2 regions of the Streptomyces sp. NPDC000134 genome follow, and region 1 is predicted to be linked to the other one. Evidence: riboswitches for the same ligand, from Rfam matches in the RefSeq annotation. Region 1 holds a riboswitch; the other holds the start of a gene.
The links. Region 1 has a riboswitch for cyclic di-AMP ahead of ACFY32_RS14030 (C40 family peptidase). Riboswitches for the same ligand answer to the same signal wherever they lie in the genome.

Region 2: it holds a riboswitch for cyclic di-AMP, as region 1 does, so the genes downstream of both, ACFY32_RS33255 (peptidoglycan DD-metalloendopeptidase family protein) here and ACFY32_RS14030 (C40 family peptidase) in region 1, are expected to answer to the same signal.

What each region holds. Positions count from the first base shown of each region.
Region 1 covers NZ_JBIAZN010000008.1:118,822-126,185, forward strand. Annotated here, with positions in the region: gene bioB (biotin synthase BioB) at 1-280, opposite strand, end outside; gene ACFY32_RS14005 (8-amino-7-oxononanoate synthase) at 433-1,560, shown strand; gene ACFY32_RS14010 (DUF397 domain-containing protein) at 1,604-1,831, opposite strand; gene ACFY32_RS14015 (helix-turn-helix transcriptional regulator) at 1,841-2,701, opposite strand; gene ACFY32_RS14020 (ATP-binding protein) at 2,919-3,386, shown strand; gene ACFY32_RS14025 (DUF6328 family protein) at 3,431-4,123, opposite strand; gene ACFY32_RS14030 (C40 family peptidase) at 4,247-4,720, opposite strand; cyclic di-AMP (ydaO/yuaA leader) riboswitch at 4,724-4,945, opposite strand; gene ACFY32_RS14035 (urease subunit gamma) at 5,557-5,859, shown strand; gene ACFY32_RS14040 (urease subunit beta) at 5,871-6,182, shown strand; gene ACFY32_RS14045 (urease subunit alpha) at 6,175-7,364, shown strand, end outside.
Region 2 covers NZ_JBIAZN010000037.1:2,898-10,261, forward strand. Annotated here, with positions in the region: gene ACFY32_RS33235 (aspartate aminotransferase family protein) at 1-603, shown strand, start outside; gene ACFY32_RS33240 (XRE family transcriptional regulator) at 666-1,289, shown strand; gene ACFY32_RS33245 (DUF6126 family protein) at 1,286-1,405, shown strand; gene ACFY32_RS33250 (tyrosine-protein phosphatase) at 1,440-2,237, opposite strand; cyclic di-AMP (ydaO/yuaA leader) riboswitch at 2,624-2,820, shown strand; gene ACFY32_RS33255 (peptidoglycan DD-metalloendopeptidase family protein) at 2,824-3,783, shown strand; gene ACFY32_RS33260 (SGNH/GDSL hydrolase family protein) at 4,010-4,795, shown strand; gene ACFY32_RS33265 (MBL fold metallo-hydrolase) at 5,046-6,227, shown strand; gene ACFY32_RS33270 (ATP-binding protein) at 6,649-7,364, shown strand, end outside.

The DNA.
Region 1 (7,364 bases):
ACGCCTGATCGGGCTTGAGCCAGGTGTACTTGAGGATTCCGGCCGTCGAGCCCAGCCGCTGCGAGCAGTAGGAGCAGTCCTCCGGGCAGAGCCCGGACTTGAGATTGACGAGATAGTTGAGTTTCACCCGTCGCCCGAACCAGTGCCGGCGCACCTTCCCGGCCGCGGCCACCACGTCGAGCAGATCGTCGTCGGAGGTCGCGAGGACGGCCAGCGCCTCCTCGCGGGTCGGCAGCTCGCGCCGAAGTCCCTTGTCCACCAGCGTGTTCAGCAGGTCCATGGGAGCCGATCCTGTCCTACCCGACGGCCCCGGGCAAAGGAGACTTCGCACAACGAAGACGGTTCGGTGTGTGGGTATCGCCACACTGTGCCCGGACGGCCGGGCCGCTAATGTCTGTGCACTGCCTACAAAAACCCGTCCGGGAGGGGCCCATGGCGTTCGGCTGGATCGACGAGCAGGCGGCCGCCCGCCACCGCGCCGGACTCACCCGGACCCTGCGCCCCCGCCCCGCCGACTCCCCGCTGCTGGACCTGGCCAGCAACGACTACCTGGGTCTGGCCCGGCACCCCGAGGTGACCGAGGGCGCGGTCCGGGCGGCCCGGACCTGGGGCGGGGGCGCGACCGGCTCCCGGCTCGTCACCGGTACCACCGCGCTGCACACCGAGCTCGAACGAGAACTGGCCGAATTCTGCGGCTTCGAGGCCGCCCTGGTCCTGTCCTCCGGCTACGCGGCCAACCTCGCCGCGGTCACCGCCCTCGCCCCGCACGGTTCGCTGCTCGTCTCCGACGCCGGCAACCACGCCTCCCTCATCGACGGCTGCCGACTGGCCCGCGGCACCAAGCAGGTCGTGGCGCACGCCGACCCGGACGCCGTGCGCAAGGCACTGGCGACGCACGAGGGGGCGGCGGTCGCGGTGTCGGACGCCGTCTTCTCCGTCGACGGCGACGCCGCCCCGCTGCCCGCCCTCGCCGCCGTGTGCCGGGAGTACGGCGCCGGGCTGATCGTCGACGACGCCCACGGCCTGGGCGTACTCGGCGACGGCGGCCGGGGCAGCGCGCGGGCGGCGGGACTCGCGGGCGCCGATGACGTGGTCGTCACGGTCACCCTCTCCAAGTCGCTGGGCAGCCAGGGCGGCGCGGTCCTCGGGCCCGCCCGGGTGATCGGCCACCTGGTCAACACCGCCCGGACGTTCATCTTCGACACCGGCCTCGCCCCGGCGGCGGCGGGCGCGGCCCTCGCGGCCCTGCGACTGCTGCGCCGGGAACCGGAACGGGCGGCGCGGGCCCGGGAGGTGGCGGACCTGCTGCACACGGAACTGACCACCGCGGGCCTGGACACGGTCCGGCCGGACGCCGCGGTGGTCTCGGTACGCGCCCCGTCCCCGGAGGGGGCTGTGCGCTGGGCGGCCGACTGCCGTGCGGCCGGCCTGAGCGTGGGCTGCTTCCGTCCTCCTTCCGTGCCCGATGGCATCTCACGGCTCAGGCTGACCGCTCGGGCGGACCTCTCCGGGGAACAGGTGGAACGCGCTGTGCGGTTGATCGGCGAGACGCGGCCATGAGTCGGCGTGGCACGGCCGTGCGTCGCTCGATGCCGGGCACTTCCTACATACGGGCGATCCGGTCGGCGAACCGGGTCCAGCTCTCGGGAGAGAACAGCAGCGCGGGCCCCGCCGGGTCCTTGGAGTCCCGTACGGCGAGCAGTCCGGCCCAGGGGCCGGCCGACGGACGGGCCGTCTCGACGCAGTTGTTCGCTCCGGTGCTGTAGCTGCTGCGCAGCCACCGCACTTCGGGCAGTCGGGTACAGGGAACGTGCCGGGGCAGTGCGGACATGGTGCCTCCTTATGCGCCGGCCGCTGTCGCGGCGATGAATTCCAGTGTGTCGTCGGGCGAAAGGGCGTGTTGTCGAAGGGCGTCGAAGGCCTCGGTATAGGCCTCCAGGTCTTCTTTACGCTCCAGATAGAGGCTACTCGTCAAGTGGTCGAGAACAACTACGTCCAGATCAGAAGTGCTCGAAAATGAGAAGATTACGAAAGAGCCGGTGACGCCGATATGCGCCCCGGCGCCGAACGGCAGCACTTGCAGGCGCACATGGGGCGACCGCCCCGCCTCGATCAGCCGATCGAGCTGGCGGGACATCACTTCCGGCCCGCCCACCTCCCGGCGCAGCACGGCCTCGTCCAGGACGGCGCTCAGCTCCAGCGGAGCCCCGGAGCGCAGCACGTTCTGCCGGGCCAGCCGCACCTCCACCAGCGCGTCCAGCCGTTCCTCGGAGAGCCCGTCCACGGCGGCCCGGGTGACCTCACGGGCGTACTCCGCGGTCTGGAGCAGCCCGGGGACGACGGTGGTCTCCAGCGTGCGCATCGCGTTGGCCTGGGACTCCAGGCTGATGAAGTCCCGGTACGTCGGCGGCAGCACCCCGCGGTAGGCGTGCGACCAGTGCTGCCGCTCCCCGCGGTCCTCCGAGCCCGCCAACACCAGGAGCAACTCCCGTAACTGGGGGTCGACCACGCCGTAGGCGTCCAGCAGCAGCCGTACGTCGGCGGGCTTGGCGCCGCTCGTGCCGGTCTCGATCCGGCTCACCTTGGACTGGTGCCAGCCCACCAGCCGGGCCGCCTCACCGCTGGTGATGCCCGCCGTCGTGCGCAGGGCGCGCAGTTCGGCGCCCAGCTTGCGGCGGCGCACCACCGGACCGTGCTGCATGGACCCCCACTCCCTTACTCCTTATGAGCCGCCGGAAAACGGTCTCGCGTCGCAGAGTTCACCGCTTCGAGCGACAGATATATGCATCTCTTGGTGGATCGCCACCCGTTACCGGGACGGTGATGGCACTCTGGCGACGAAGCACCAGTCCGGGACCGTACTCGAACCATCCGCTCCGTGTCGGACCGCGGTCCCGGCGGAAAGGGACGACCTCGCCATGGCAGACCATCTGGAAGCATCCGTCACTCTGCCGAGCGATCCAGCCTCGGTCTCCGCCGCCCGGACGTACGCGGTCGGCACGCTCACGGAGTGGGGGATGCCGTCGGACACGCAAGTGTCGGACACGGTCCGGCTGATCGTCTCGGAGCTGGCGGCCAACGTGGTGCAGCACACCCTGGGGCTGTCGCCGACCTTCACGGTGCATCTGGCGCTGGACCGGGACGAGAGGCTGTTCATCGGTGTCACGGACAGCCACCCCGGTCTGCCCAAGCGGCTCCCCGCGGCCGTCCAGCAGGACAACGGGCGGGGGCTGGTCATCATCCGCTCCCTCACCGCGGAGTGCGGGGGCCGGTTCCGGGTCCGCCCCACCCGCGGGGGCGGCAAGACGGTCTCGGTCGAACTCCCCTGGTCCGGCCCGCCCGCTCCGGTCCCGGCGAGAGGCCGCGGGAACCGCCGGCGGGCCTGAGGGACACGGCGTCCCGGGCCGGGCGGACGCATGGCCTGCCGCCGTCAGCGGGAGCGGGTGACCGGCGTCCGCCGGGCCGGCACCGGGCGGGACCGGGCGCGGCGGGCGGGGGCCGGGACGCGACGCGGTGCCCGGGGGGCGACCCGCGTGGTGGTATGGGGGGACGCCTCCGAGGCGGCGTTCGAGGGCGCGTTCGGGGCGGCGTCCGAAGAGGTTTCCGCGGACCCCGTCGAGGCGGTCCCGGCACCGCGGTCGGCGGTCAGCCCGGCGCGGCGGACCAGCCGGGGCAGCAGCCCCCACAGCCCCAGGCACGCCAGCAGCGTCGCCGCCCCCGCCGCCAGACCGCCGGCCCGGCCGGTCGTGACGTCCACGACGAGCAGCACGGACCCGGTGAACGCGAAGACCAGGACGCCCAGGCCGGCCGAGGCGAGCCGGGAGGAGACCTGCACGATGCGGGGCTTGGCGCCCTGCTGGAACAGCGAGCGGTGCAGCGCGGCCGGCGCGGTGAACAGCGTCGCGGCCAGCACCACCAGCAGCAGCGTCGCGACGTAGACGGCCCGCTGGAACGTGTCGAGTTCCGTGAAGCGCGAGGTGAAGGCCAGCGACAGCAGGAACGCGAAGAGGATCTGCACCCCCGTCTGGGTGACCCGCAGTTCCTGGAGCAGCTCCACGAAGTTGCGGTCGGCGCGCTGGAGCGGCGTCTCGTTGCGGGCGGTACAGGGACGGTGGTCGGCCATGCCGAACGGGTAACCGCTCGGGCGCGTGTCAAGCCCCCGAGCGGCCCCTACAGGCCCGTACGCGGCCCCGCGACCGTCCGCGACGGTGCGGCGGTCACCTGCGGCCGTACGGGCCCGGCCGGATCACTTGACCCGGCCGTACCAGACGCTCCTGGTCCAGATCTTCTGCAGGCGCACCACGTCCCCGGTCTTCGGGGCGTGCCAGATCTTGCCCTTGCCGGCGTAGATGCCCACGTGGTAGACGCTCCGGCCGGAGTGGAAGAACACCAGGTCCCCGGCCTTGCGGTGGCCGGCGGAGATGTGGCGCGTCTTGTTGTACTGCTGGGCCGCCGTGCGGGGCAGCTTCTTGCCGGCCTTCTTGAACGAGTACAGCGTCAGCCCGGAGCAGTCGAACCGGGACGGCCCGGTGGCCCCGTAGCGGTACGGGGCGCCCTTCTTGGAGGCCGCGATCTTCAGCGCCTTCGTCGCAGGGGCGGCCGCGGCGGCCTCGGCGGCGATGCCGGGAACCACGATCGAGCCGCCGACGGCGGCGATGGTGAGGGCCGAGGCCGTACCGGCACGGGCCATGAGCGACGGGACACGATTGAGCGCAGTCATGCGCAACCCTTCGTCAGCCGCCTGTGAAGGATGACCTGTCGGATTCGGGCTGGCGAAGTTGCCCGGCCGCACGAGTGCGGCTTCACCCCAAGGGCTGCTCGGCCCGGCGCCTTCCGCGGAAGACGGCCGTACCGGCGACCCGTCATGCTCGGGTCCTCCACTCCTGCCGATCCACTCCTGTCGACCGGTCATCCGGGCGGCGGCAGGACTCGGCGTCCGCCCGGATCGCCCCGCCGCTGCGGCGGGGTCTTGTCGTCAGTCAGGGATCTTGACGCACTTACGTCCGAAATTCCCAACGGAACCGGGGATTTGTGTTGTTACTCACCACTCACCCGTTCGGGTGGAAGTCGCTCTGTTCGACCCGGCGGCGCGGCGGCCGGGGCTCCCCGGACCAGCGGCGGAGCGGCTCTTCGCGCTGGTGGGGCACGCGCGTCGCGCAAGCCGGAGGGGCCCGGAGAACGGCGTGTGCGTACGCCGAAAGGCCGTACCCCGTTCGGCCCTGACCGCCCCCGATCCGGACACCCCGCGCGGCGGTCCGGGCGGGCGCCGCGCCAACTGCCGCCGGACGGCGGCGGGGTGCCCCCCCGGCACGCCGCGCCGCCGACCGGAGCGGGCCGTCCCGACGTCACAGATGACGTACCGGCGGCTCCGGGTCAGGTCCAGGCAAAAGGACTATCAAGAAGTAACCCGGAGCAACGGACCTTGATCATTACTGGGTTAACGTGACCGAAACGCGGCGCAACTAGCCTGCGGACCCGGTCACCTGCGACTTCTCCCCGGTGGCCGCGCGGCAGCCGGACCCGTCGCGGTCCGGTGCGAAGACTGTGAGGTGGGACGTGCAACTGACCCCGCACGAGCAAGAGCGGCTGCTCATCCATGTGGCGGCCGACGTCGCCGAGAAGCGCCGGGCCCGAGGGGTGAAGCTCAATCACCCCGAGGCGGTCGCCCTCATCACCTCGCACGTCCTGGAAGGCGCCCGGGACGGCCGCACGGTCGCGGAACTGATGGCCTCCGGACGCCGGTTGCTCACCCGTGACGACGTCATGGAGGGCATCCCGGAGATGATCCACGACGTCCAGGTCGAGGCCACCTTCCCGGACGGCACCAAGCTCGTCACCGTCCACGACCCGATCGTCTGAGGGGGAACGCCGTGATTCCCGGAGAGATCCTCTTCGCCGACGGGCCGATCGTCTACAACGAGGGCCGCGAGGTCACCCGGCTGACCGTCCTCAACGCCGCCGACCGGCCCGTGCAGGTCGGCTCGCACTACCACTTCGCCGAGGCCAACCCCGGCCTGGACTTCGACCGCGCCGCGGCGCGCGGCAAGCGGCTCGACATCCCCGCCGGCACCGCCGTCCGGTTCGAGCCCGGCATCCCCGTCGACGTCGGACTCGTCCCCCTCGCGGGCGCCCGGACCGTGCCCGGACTGCGCGGGGAGACCGGAGGTGCCCTCGATGCCTGAGATCTCCCGCCCCGCCTACGCCGACCTGTTCGGCCCCACCGCCGGCGACCGCATCCGGCTCGCCGACACCGACCTGCTGATCGAGATCGAGGAGGACCGCTCCGGCGGCCCCGGACACTCCGGCGAGGAGGCCGTGTTCGGCGGCGGCAAGGTCATCCGCGAGTCCATGGGCCAGTCCCGGGCCACCCGCGCCGAGGGCACCCCCGACACCGTCATCACCGGCGTGGTGATCGTCGACCACTGGGGCATCATCAAGGCCGACGTCGGCATCCGCGACGGCCGGATCACCGGCATCGGCAAGGCCGGCAACCCCGACACCATGGACGGCGTCCACCCCGACCTCGTCATCGGCCCCGAGACCGAGATCATCGCCGGCAACGGGCGAATCCTGACCGCCGGTGCCGTCGACGCGCACGTGCACTTCATCTGCCCGCAGGTCGCCGACGAGGCGCTCGCGTCCGGCATCACCACCCTGGTCGGCGGCGGTACCGGACCGGCCGAGGGCTCCAAGGCGACCACGGTCACCCCCGGGCCCTGGCACCTCGCCCGGATGCTGGAGGCGATGGAGGCCTACCCCGTCAACGTCGGCCTGCTCGGCAAGGGCAACACCGTCTCCCACGAGGCGATGCTCTCCCAGATCCGGGGCGGCGCGGTCGGCCTGAAGATCCACGAGGACTGGGGCGCGACGCCCGCCGCCATCGACGCGGCCCTCACCGTCGCCGACGCCACCGGGGCGCAGGTCGCCATCCACACCGACACCCTCAACGAGGCCGGTTTCGTGGGCGACACGCTCGCCGCGATCGGCGGGCGCGGCATCCACGCCTACCACACCGAGGGCGCGGGCGGCGGTCACGCGCCCGACATCATGACCGTGGTCTCCGAGCCGCACGTGCTGCCCAGCTCCACCAACCCGACCCGGCCGTTCACCGTCAACACCGTCGAGGAGCACCTCGACATGCTGATGGTCTGCCACCACCTCAACCCGGCCGTCCCCGAGGACCTCGCCTTCGCCGAGTCCCGCATCCGGCCCTCCACCATCGGCGCCGAGGACGTCCTCCACGACCTCGGCGCGATCTCGATCATCTCCTCCGACTCCCAGGCCATGGGCCGCGTCGGCGAGGTGATCATGCGGACCTGGCAGACCGCGCACGTGATGAAGCGGCGGCGCGGCGCGCTGCCCGG
Region 2 (7,364 bases), on a different contig from region 1:
ATCTGCGTCGCCAAGGCGCTCTCCGGCGGCTACGTCCCGGTCGGCGCCACGCTCGGCAAGGACTGGATCTTCAAGAAGGTGTACTCGTCGATGGACCGGGTGCTCGTCCACTCGGCGAGCTTCGGCTCCAACGCCCAGGCCATGGCGGCCGGCCTCGCGGTCCTGCACGTCATGGAGGACGAGGGGATCGTGGCGCGTGCGGCGGCCACGGGCGAGCGGCTGAAGTCCCGGCTGACCGAACTCGTCGACAAGTACGAACTGCTCGCCGACGTACGCGGCCGGGGGCTGATGATCGGGATCGAGTTCGGCCGGCCGAAGTCGCTGAAGCTGCGCTCCCGCTGGACCATGCTCCAGGCCGCCCGCAAGGGGCTCTTCGCGCAGATGGTGGTCGTGCCGCTGCTCCAGCGCCATCGCGTCCTCACCCAGGTCTCCGGCGACCACCTGGAGGTCATCAAGCTGATCCCGCCGCTGATCATCGGGGAGCGGGAGGTGGACCGGTTCGTGGACGCCTTCACCGAGGTCATGGACGACGCGCACAACGGCGGCGGTCTGATGTGGGACTTCGGCCGGACACTGGTGAAGCAGGCCGTCGCCCACCGGTGAGCGCTTTTTGCCTCGGAGGCAAGGAAATTGCCTCTGAGGCACATCTCGGGCTCAATGGAGTCATGAGCCGACCCGAGTCCGTACCGCCGGACGGGCCCGCCGAAACGGTGCCCGCCGTGGCGCCGCGACTGCGGGCCCTGCGCCGCCGGGCCGCCCTCACCCTGGAGACGGCGGCCCGCGCCGCCGGGCTCTCGCCCGCGCACCTGTCCCGGCTGGAGACCGGGCAGCGCCAGCCCTCGCTGCCGATGCTGCTCGCCCTCGCCAGGATCTACGGTACGACCGTCTCCGAGCTGCTCGGTGAGACGGCCGCCGAACGGGACGCCGTGATCAGCGCCGCCGACATGGAACCGACCCGGGCCGGCGGCTGGACGTACTGGCAGGCCGGCGCCCCCGGCCGCGGGATGCAGGCACTGCGCGTCCATGTGCCGCACGGCTCGCAGGGCGACATCGTGCGGGTGCACCCCGGCGAGGAGTGGCTGCACGTCCTGCGGGGCAGGCTGCGGCTGCGCCTCGGGGACGCGGTGCACCGGCTCGGGCCCGGGGACGGCGCGCACTTCGACTCGCTGACCCCGCACCGCATCGCCGCCGAGGACGACGACGGCGTCGACCTGCTCTTCGTCCACACCCTGCTGCAGAGTCCCACGGCCGCGCTGTGCCTGGGACCGACGAACGGAGACGCCCCGTGAGGGACATGGAGGAGAAGTTCCCCCGCGCGCTGTGGGTGCGGCTGATCATCTACATCGCCGTCGGGCACGTCTTCGCGGCCTTCGTCTACCTGCTCTTCGAGGTGGGCGCCAAGTAGCCGGGGCGGGCCGGGGCCGGGCGGCCGGGCCGGCTCAGTCCAGCAGGCGCTCGCGCAGGCGGTCGCGGATCTCCGGGGTGAGGCCCAGGCCCCGCTCCAGATAGGCGTCGACGCCGCCCCAGGTCTCCTCGACCGTCTCGAACGCCGCCGTCAGATACTCGGCGCGGGCGTCGAACAGGGGGCTCAGCAGCTCCATGACCTCGGGGGAGTAGGCCGACTCCGAGGAACCGCTGCGGCGCACCTTGTAGCGGCGGTGCGTGGCGTTCGACTTCAGGTAGTCCTCGACGATGGCCTCGCGCTCGACGCCCAGCGCCAGCAGCGTCACCGCGATCGACAGGCCCGCGCGGTCCTTGCCGGCCGCGCAGTGCATCAGCGCCGGGACACTGTCCTCGGCGAGCGCGCGCAGCACCCGGGAGTGCTCGGCGGTCCGCTCGGTGACGATCGTGCGGTACGAGGCGGTCATCCGGGCCGCGCCCTTGCCGTCGGCGAGGATCTCCCGGAGCTGGTCGAGGTCGCCGTCGCGGACCATCCGCCAGAACTCCGCGCCGTCGGCGGGGTCGGACAGCGGCAGGTTCACGTTGCGCACGCCCGGGAGCGCCACGTCGGGGCCCTCCAGCCGCTGGTCGGCGGCGTTGCGGAAGTCGAAGACCGTGTGCAGGCCCAGGGAGGCGAGGAACGCCGCGTCCTCCTCGGTCGCGTGGGCCAGGTGGCCGCTGCGGAACAGCACTCCGTACCGCACCCGACGGCCGTCCACGGTGGGCAGCCCGCCCACGTCACGGAAATTGCGCACACCGGCCAGCTCGGGCTCGGTCGACGGGACCTGCTGCGTCACGTGGACTCCCTCCCACTACGTCCCGCGGACGAGGCTCGTCGGCGGGCATCACCTGACGATACGGCATGGCCCGCCCGCTCTTATGGGCCCCGCTTCTCCGAATGTGCCGTATCTGGGCTTTGTGTCCGAATTGGTGGCTTCATTACTGCTCGGTCCGGAATAAAGACCGGGGTGCCGGGAGGGCGTGAGCAGCGTCATATCCCTGACGGATCGTCGGGCGTCATGTTCACGTAATAAAGCCCCTTTTCAAGGGCGTTCGTACCCGGTGAAGATCCAGAATTCCACGGAGGATGACTGCGGAATCCCATAAAGGATCACGGGAAACGGCTTTATCGGCAACCCCAGGCTTGTCTCTTTGCGTCCTGGTCCCTTACGTTCACCTCCGATCCGGACGGACGCCTAATCCTGCCGCCGACCGGAGCCGCACCCATCCACCACCCGTAACGGCAGGAACGGGGGACCCACAGGAATTCCGCCTGTTCCGGTCTCCGGAACGGCTAGGGGTAAAGCCGCGTCACGACGCGGCCGGGCAGCTCCAGCCCGCACCCGACAGCTCACCTCGTAGGCGCCGGAGAAGGAATTCGACATGCCCGCGAAGGGTAAGCACCGCCGTACCAGGACCCAGCGTCTGACCCGTACCATCGCCGTCGCCGGAACCGGCGGCGCGGCGCTCGCGCTTCCGCTCATGGGGGCCACCGGAGCCCACGCCGCTCCCGCCCACTCCGTTTCCGAAAAGGCCGTGCAGTCCCTTCCGGCCGCCGCGCAGAAGGCCGCCGGGAAGAACTCCGCCGGCGCCTCGGAAAAGCGGACGTACACCGTGCGCACCGGCGACTACCTGTCGAAGATCGCCGACGAGCAGAAGGTCAGCGGCGGCTGGAAGAAGCTGTACGAGGACAACCGCGAAGCCGTCGGCTCCGACCCGTCCCTGATCCACCCCGGACTGAAGCTCTCCCTCACCGGCCCGGCTGCGGCCGCGAAGAGCACCGGGTCCGCGGCGAAGCCGTCCGAGCCGGCCGCGCGGTCGACGGAGTCCGCCGCCAAGACCACGGAGTCCGCGGCGCAGTCCTCGGAGTCCGCCGCGAAGACCACCGGGTCGTCGGCCGCCGAGGACACCGGCGGCCAGGCCGCCGGGACCTCCGGCGGTTACGTCTCCCCGGTGGCCGGCGGCGCCGTCGGCACCCCGTACCACCAGTCCGGCAGCATGTGGTCCAGCGGCTACCACACCGGCACCGACTTCGTCGTCCCGACCGGCACCTCGCTGAAGGCCGTCGGCGCGGGCACCGTCGTCTCCGCCGGGTGGGGCGGCGCGTACGGCAACCAGGTCGTCATCAAGCTCGCCGACGGCTACTACGCCCAGTACGCCCACCTGTCCTCGCTCTCCGTCTCCAGCGGCCAGACCGTGACCGCCGGGCAGCAGGTCGGACTCTCCGGCGCCACCGGCAACGTGACCGGCCCGCACCTGCACTTCGAGATCCGCACCACCCCGGACTACGGCTCGGACGTGGACCCGCTCGCCTACCTGCGCTCGCACGGCGTCTCCGTCTGAGACACCCCCGCGTACCGCCGCACACCGCCGAAGGCCGGACCCCGTCCCCGGGGCCGGCCTTCGCCGCGTCCAGTTGTCCGGGCGTCCAGTTATTCCGGAATTGGCCAACCCTTTACGAGTGGCCTATCTCACCGCACGTCAACCCCCTCCTACGGTCGCGTAGGTCACAATCCAAGGTGAATCATGGGCCGACGTGGCAGACGATTCGAAGAGTGACAGCAGAGCAGTGATCGGGTCGTACGTGGCGGTGGGGGACAGCTTCACCGAGGGCGTCGGCGACCCCGGCCCCGACGGGGCGTTCGTCGGCTGGGCCGACCGCCTCGCCGTCCTGCTCGCCGACCGGCGACCCGAGGGCGGCTTCACCTACACCAACCTGGCCGTACGCGGGAAACTGCTCGACCAGGTCGTCGCGGACCAGGTGCCGCAGGCGGCCGGACTCGCCCCCGACCTGGTCTCCTTCTGCGCGGGCGGCAACGACATCATCCGCCCCGGCACGGACCCCGACGAGGTGGCCGAGCGGTTCGAGCGGGCGGTCGCCGCGCTCACCGCCACCGCCGGGACGGTGCTGGTGACGACCGGGTTCGACACCCGCCGGGTGCCCGTCCTCAAGCATCTGCGCGGCAAGATCGCCACGTACAACGGGCATGTGCGGGCCGTCGCCGACCGCTACGGTTGCCCCGTGCTCGACCTGTGGTCGCTGCGCAGCATCCAGGACCGCCGGGCCTGGGACAGGGACCGGCTGCACCTCTCGCCCGAGGGGCACACGCGCGTGGCGCTCCGCGCCGGACAGGCCCTCGGCCTGCCGGTGCCGGCCGACCCCGAGCAGCCCTGGCCCCCGCTGCCGCCGCGCGGCACGCTGGAGGTCCGGCGGGACGACGTCCACTGGGCGCGCGAGCACCTGGTGCCGTGGATCGGGCGGCGGCTGCGCGGCGAGTCCTCGGGCGACCACGTGCGGGCCAAGGGAACGCTGTCGCCGGCCGACATCAGGACCCGGATCGCGGCGGTGGCCTGAACGGGGTCCCTGCCGGGCGGGGAAGCGGTGGCCTGAACGGGGTCCCCGCCGGGTGCGGAAGCGGTGACGTGAACAGGAGTTCCCGCCTGACGGGGAAGCGGTGGCCTGGGCGGTGCCCCGCCGCGCGGGGAAGCGGTGGCCTGCGCGGTGTCCCGCCGCGCGGGGGACGGGCGGCGGGGCGGCCTCCGCCGGCCGGAGTGTCGTACCGGCCGACCATAATGAGAGTCCGACTACTCCACGTGGAGGTACCGTGCCCGGTTTCCGTTCCCCGAACCCCGGGCTCCGTGCGCCGCGGCCCCTGGCCTTCGGCGCGGACCCGGCCGGAGCGCGCATGGCGCGTATCCGCCGATCGCCGCACTTCGCCGACGGCGTGTTCCAGAACCCCGGCGGACCGGCCCGGACCCGGCCCTCCGGCTCGGCCTCCAAGTTCGCCGGGCTCTACCTCGACCGCGAGGCACGCTCCCGCCGCGCCCCCGCGGGCGACATCCCCGTGCACCCCACCACCGTCGCCGACCTCGCCCGCCCGCCGGCCACCGGACTGCGGCTGACCTGGGCGGGGCACTCCAGCGTGCTGGCCGAGATCGACGGGCGTCGGGTGCTGTTCGACCCGGTCTGGGGCGAGCGCTGCTCCCCGTTCGCCTTCGCGGGCCCCAAGCGGCTGCACCCCGTGCCGCTGCCGCTGGCCGCCCTCGGCCCGGTCGACGTCGTCGTCATCTCGCACGACCACTACGACCACCTGGACCTGCCCACCATCAAGGCGCTGGCCCGCACGGACACCCTGTTCGCCGTGCCCCTCGGCGTCGGCGCCCACCTGGAGCACTGGGGCGTGCCCGCCGACCGGCTGCGCGAGCTGGACTGGCACGAGGAGACGGAGGTCGGCGGCCTCACCCTCACCGCCACCCCCGCCCGCCACTTCTGCGGCCGGGGCCTGCGCAACACCCAGCACACCCTCTGGGCCTCCTGGGTCGTCGCCGGCCCGGACCACCGCGTCTACCACAGCGGCGACACCGGCTACTTCGACGGCTTCCGGGACATCGGCGCCGCCCACGGCCCGTTCGACGCCACGATGATCCAGGTCGGCGCGTACGCGGAGTTCTGGCCCGACATCCACATGACCCCCGAGGAGGGCCTCCGCGCCCACCTCGACCTCCAGGGCGGCGCGACCGCGGGCGTCCTGCTGCCGATCCACTGGGGCACCTTCAACCTCGCCCCGCACCCGTGGGCCGAGCCGGGGGAGTGGATGAAGGACGCGGCCGAGGAGGCCGGGCAGGCGGTGGCGTTCCCGCGGCCGGGCGAGCCGTTCGAACCGGCCGGGGAACTGCCGGCGGAGCCGTGGTGGCGGGCGGTGTCCGCCCCGGTCGAGCGTGCGTGGGCCGTCCACGCGGCGACCGCGCCGCGCCAGGGCGACCTCGACCTCGCGGGCGAGCGGTGAGCGGTACGGCCGGTCCCTCCGACGGCCGGGGACCGATGGCCTGACCGGTGGCGCATGATCGACGGCCCCGGCGACCCGAACATCTCTCCTCGGGCCTACGCGCAGGCCGCGCTGCACATCCGGCCGTACGACGACGAGGGTCTTCCTGAAGTCGGTCCTGCCGGTCCTGTCGGTCATCGGGCTCCTTGACTCGGGCGGTGGGCCACGACCTCTCTGCGCGAACGGACGGTTGTCGGTCTGTCGTACGAGGCGTCATACCAGAGTGGGACGTTGCCCGGAGGAGTTCCGCAACGCCCGTCACCGGTGTGTCGCGGACGACTACCGTGAGTGTCCGTCGGGCGACACAGAGCCGGGTACCGGTCTCCTCGGTCGGCACCGCGAGCCCGACGGACCAGTACGACGGACCAGTACAAGGACACCGATGCCTCACCTCCGCGCCCCGGCCACGCGCGCAGACCGCCGCGAGGGCGGCCGGCACGGCCGGCCGGCCGTCCGCACCGCTGTCGCGCTGCCCGAGACCCGCATACGGCCCCAACTGCTGCGGCTCGCCGTGCTGCCGCCCCTCGCGGTCGCCCTCGGCGGTAGCGCGGCCGTGCTGTTCACCGTCCGGTCCGCCGGCACCCCGCCCGGCCCCGCCCTGTGGGGCGTCCTGGCCGGCGCCCTCTGTGTGACCGCCGCCGCCGTGGCCGTCGCCGCCTTCGCCGCCGACCGGGCCGCCCGCTCCGTACGCGAGCGGGTCGGCGCCCTGCGCCGCTCCACCGCCCGCGGGGAGAACGAACTGGACGCCCTCGTCGAGGCGTTGCGCCGCGGCGAGGCCCCGCCCCGGCGCAAGCCGCGCGGCGGACCACCGGACGACGCCGACGAGTTCGAACTGCTCGCCGCCGACCTGTCCCGCGCCCACGACACCGCCGTCTCCGCGGTCGTCCGGGCCGCCCAGTTGTCCAGCCAGGCGGGCAGCGAACAGAAGCTGGAGGTCTTCGTCAACCTCGCCCGGCGCCTGCAGTCGCTGGTGCACCGGGAGATCTCCATCCTCGACGAGCTGGAGAACGAGGAGGAGGACCCCGACCTGCTCAAGGGCCTCTTCCACGTCGACCACCTCGCCACCCGCATCCGCCGCCACGCCGAGAACCTCGCCGT